One region of the Nakamurella multipartita DSM 44233 genome, then DNA from elsewhere that is predicted to be linked to it. Evidence: riboswitches for the same ligand, from Rfam matches in the RefSeq annotation. Region 1 holds a riboswitch; the other holds the start of a gene.
What was found. A riboswitch is a leader RNA that binds a small molecule or an ion and turns the genes downstream of it on or off. The one in region 1 is predicted to bind S-adenosylmethionine.

Region 1 (2,197 bases):
AGGCCGCCAACCGCAAGTCGGCGCTGACCCAGCTGGTCAACCAGGTCTGATCCACCGCTTCCGGCGCCGGTGACCGAGCGGGTCACCGGCGCTTTCGTGCTGCCACCAGATCGATCACCGCGCGCTCCAACGCGTACTCGACATCGACCGCCGCGCCTTTGACCGCGGCGTTCAGCTCGGCCACGATCGCCATGCCGCCGACCAACCCGTCGGTCGACCAGCCGCGGGCCATCCCCCGGGCTCGATCGACCTTCCACGGCGGCATGCCCAGCGCGGAGGCGATCGCGTAGGAATTGCCGCCCTTGGCCCCGGACACCTTGGCCACCGTCCGGACGCCATCGGCCAGCGCATCGGCGACCAGCACGGGCGCCACCCCGACCCCCAGCGCCCAGCGCAGCGACTCCAGCGCGCCGGCCAGGTCACCGGACATCGTGGCGTCGGACACGGTGAACCCGGTGACCTCGGCCCGGCCCCGGTGATAGCGGCGGACCGCCTGCTCGTCGACGGTGCCGCCGGTGTCGGCCACCAGCTGGTCGGCCGCCGCGGCCAGCTCCCGCAGATCCGAGCCGACCGCCTCGACCAGCGCGGTCACCGCGGCCGGGTTGGTGGTGCCGCCGGCCCGCCGGATCTCGGCCCGGACGAAGTCGATCCGCTCGTTGAGCCGGGTGATCTTGTTGCAGGTCACCACGGTGGCCCCGGCCTTGGTCAGGGCCTCGCCGATGGCCTTGTTGCGGGCGCCGCCGGCGTGCTGGACGACCAGCCACACCCCCTCGACCGGGTCCTTGGTGTACCCGATCAGCGCGGCGGCCAGGTCCTTGCCGGCCTCGTGCGCGCCGCGGATGACCACCACCCGGGGTTCGGCGAACAGGCTCGGCGCGACCAGGTCGGAGAACTCCCCCACGGTGAGCCCGGCGGCGACGCCGTCGCGGCGTTCGGCGCCCGCCTCGATCCGGCGGGCCGCGGCCGTCGCCCGGGAAATCGCCCGGTCGACCAGCAGCTGCTCGTCACCGGTGAGAAGCACCAGCGGGGTCAGCTCACCCGACCCGGATCCCGTCTGCGCCATGCCCGACATGGTGCCAGGGGGCTGTGACACCGGCCGCCGCACCGCCGATCGACGACCCCCGGCCAGTCGTCGCGGCCGGCCGTCGCGACCGGTCGGCGGCCTCGGGAGATGCGTTACGATTGCCGGACAACTGAAGAACCCACCTCATCCAGAGGGGCAGAGGGACACGGCCCGATGAAGCCCCGGCAACCACTGTTGATGATCGTCATCTCCTGACCGCGCGTCCGGGGCCGATCGACAGCAGGTGCCACTTCCGTCCCGCTTCGGCGGGGAAGATGAGCAGAAAGGCCTCGTCATGACCTCTGTGCTGTCCACCCCCGGGTCCGCCGGTTCCGCCTCCGCGCCCGGCATCGATCTGGGTCCCGCCGTCGCGCTGTCCTGTCGCGAGTGCGGCAACCGCGTCGAACTGGGCCCGTACTACGCGTGTATGGAGTGTTTCGGGCCGCTCGAGGTGGCCTACGAGTTCACCTTGCGCGGCGACGCCCTCAAGCAGCGGATCGAGTCCGGTCCGGCGAACATCTGGCGGTACGCCGACCTGTTGCCGGTGCCGGCCGACGTCGCACAGACCCCGAACATGAACCCGGGCAACACCAAGCTGATCCGGGCCGACAACCTGGCCAAGGAGCTGGGCATGCGCCGGCTCTGGGTCAAGGACGACTCCGGGAACCCGACCCACTCGTTCAAGGACCGCGTCGTCGCCGTCGCGCTGGCCGCGGCCCGCAAGCTCGGCTTCACCGTGCTGGCCTGCCCGAGCACCGGCAACCTGGCCAACGCGGTCGCCGCGGCCGCCGCCCGGGCCGGCATCCGGTCCGTCGTGCTGATCCCGGCCAATCTGGAGCAGCAGAAGATCCTGACCACCGCCGCCTACGGCGGCACCCTGGTCGCGGTCGACGGCAACTACGACGACATCAACCGGCTGGCCGGCGAGATCGCCGCCGAGCAGGAGGACTGGGCGTTCGTCAACGTCAACGTCCGGCCCTACTACGCCGAGGGCTCCAAGACCCTGGGCTTCGAGGTCGCCGAGCAGCTCGGCTGGCGGCTGCCCGAGCAGGTCGTCATCCCCATCGCCTCCGGCGCGCAGCTGGTCAAGGTGGACAAGGGCTTCACCGAGCTGGGCGAGCTGGGCCTGGTCGA
Region 2 (2,197 bases), 3.0 Mb from region 1:
CCGGGTCGCCCTGGAGACCGCCGAACAATTGGAGCAGTGCATTCCAACGGAGCTGCTGCGGGTTCCGTCCCCACCCATGGCCGACTGGCTCGAGGGATTCCTGGCCATGCGGGTGCACGTGCTGATCCGGTTCGGTCGGTGGCCGGACATCCTGGCCCTCCCACTGCCGGACGACCGGGATCTGTATTGCGTGACGACCGCGATGACGCACTACGCCCGGGGCGTCGCCCTCGCCGCCACCGGGCACGTCGAGCGGGCCGGAGTCGAGAGAGTCCGCATGCAGGCGGCGGTCGCCCGGGTGCCGCCCGAGCGCATGCTGTTCAACAACACCTGCCGCGACATCCTGGGCGTAGCCTCCTCCCTGCTGGACGGCGAGATCAACTACCGGGCGGGTCATCTCGATCAAGCGTTCGCCGACCTGCGCCGGGCGATCGACCTGGAGGATGCCCTGCCCTTCGATGAGCCCTGGGGATGGATGCAGCCGACCCGGCACGCCTACGGCGCGCTGCTGCTCGAGCAGGGCCACGTGGCCCGGGCCCTGGATGTCTACACCGCCGACCTCGGCATCGACGACACCCTGCCGCGCGCCCTGCAGCACCCCGGCAACGTCTGGAGTTTGCACGGCCTGCACGAATGTCTGACCCGGCTCGGCCGGGACGCCGAGGCCCGGCTCGTCGCCCACCAGCTGCGCCTGGCCGCCGCGGTGGCCGACGTGCCGATCCAGGCTTCCTGCTTCTGCCGGCTGTCCACGGTGGAGCCGCTCCGCCAGGAGCCCGCGGATCTCGAGTCCCCCGGACGCGACAGCGGCTCGGAGCGGTCCGACCACGGGTGCTGCAGCCCATCGTGATCACTGCGGCACCGACCGCCGTGGCCGATCGCACAACCGCCCTGAGCGTCGCGAGGAGTGCTGCGGCGCAGGCTGATCGGTGCCACCATGCCGGGACGATGATCAGCTGGCCGTGGAGAGCCGCCGCGTTGACACCTCGGCGAGAGGCTGGCTACAGTCCCCATCGGTGACCAGACGCAGCGTCAAGCCCTGACTTGCTGCTCGGCAACCCTCACGTCGCAAGACCGGGTGCCCCAGGTGATCACTCGATCCGGTCCTCCGGATCAGCACGACGACCCTCGGGTCGACACCGACGGAGAGCATCGTGAACGCAGCGCAGGTGGGCCCGACCTTCCGGGCGACCAAGCGCCGGCACGTTGATCTGGCCCTGGTCGCCAGTTCCGGCTGTCGTCTCTGACGTTCAGCCCCCATCCTCCGCAGCGACGCATCGACCCACCGGATGTCCCGACCCGGCGCCGGTCGGCTCCTGTCGCACCCCTGTCGACCTGAAGGTGCCCCATGACAACCATTACCCAGACCCGCACGGCCACCGCCACATCCCCCGCCGAGACTTCGACACTTCCCCCGATCAGCCGACTCTCCCGCCGGTTGAGCGAACCTCGGGGGTTCGGCGACCAGACGCTGATCGTTCCCCGGCCCGACGCGATCCGGCTGCTGGGCGGCATTCCCGCACCGGAGGCGCTGCCGGTGCCCGACATCGCCCGTGTCTCAACAGAACTCTGGACCGATCCGGCGGCCGCGACTGCGGCGCTGCAGTACTCGTCGGCGACCGGCTTCACCGGCCTGCGGGAGTGGATCGCCCGGCGTGAGGGCGTCGATCCGGCGCGGGTCGTCATCACTAACGGGGGCCTGCACGGGCTGTCGCTGGCCGTGCTGACCGTGGTCGAGCGCGGCGCCACGGTCGCCGTCGACGACCCGATCTTCCCGCTGTTCCTGCGGGTGCTGGAACTGGCCACCGATGCGGTGCTGCCCATCCCGGTGGACGGTGACGGGCTGGACGTCGAGGCCCTGGCCGCGCGGCTGGCCGCCGGAGAGCGGATCGGCGCCGTCTACACCGTCCCCGACTTCCACAACCCGTCCCAGGGCACGCTGACCACCGACGGCCGGCGCGCGCTGGTCGCCCTGGCCGAGCAGTACGGGTTCTACCTGCTGATCGACAACCCCTACCGGGAGCTCCGTTTCGCCGGCGACGACCAGGGTCTGCGGCCGTTCCACGAGTCCGACCGGGCGATCGTGGTGAACACGTTCACCAAGACCCTCGGTCCGGGGTGGCGGGTCGGCTGGCTGGTCCTGCCCGAGCAGCTGGTGCCCCCCGTCATCCGGTTGCGCAACCGGCTCGACGGCCACTCC

Region 2: another riboswitch for S-adenosylmethionine. It lies ahead of NAMU_RS21470 (aminotransferase-like domain-containing protein); the one in region 1 lies ahead of thrC (threonine synthase).

Annotation. Positions count from the first base shown of each region.
Region 1 covers NC_013235.1:1,711,913-1,714,109, reverse strand. Annotated here, with positions in the region: gene rpsT (30S ribosomal protein S20) at 1-50, shown strand, start outside; gene holA (DNA polymerase III subunit delta) at 83-1,072, opposite strand; SAM riboswitch class I at 1,205-1,345, shown strand; gene thrC (threonine synthase) at 1,359-2,197, shown strand, end outside.
Region 2 covers NC_013235.1:4,812,181-4,814,377, forward strand. Annotated here, with positions in the region: gene NAMU_RS21465 (hypothetical protein) at 1-847, shown strand, start outside; SAM riboswitch class IV at 1,013-1,122, shown strand; gene NAMU_RS21470 (aminotransferase-like domain-containing protein) at 1,436-2,197, shown strand, end outside.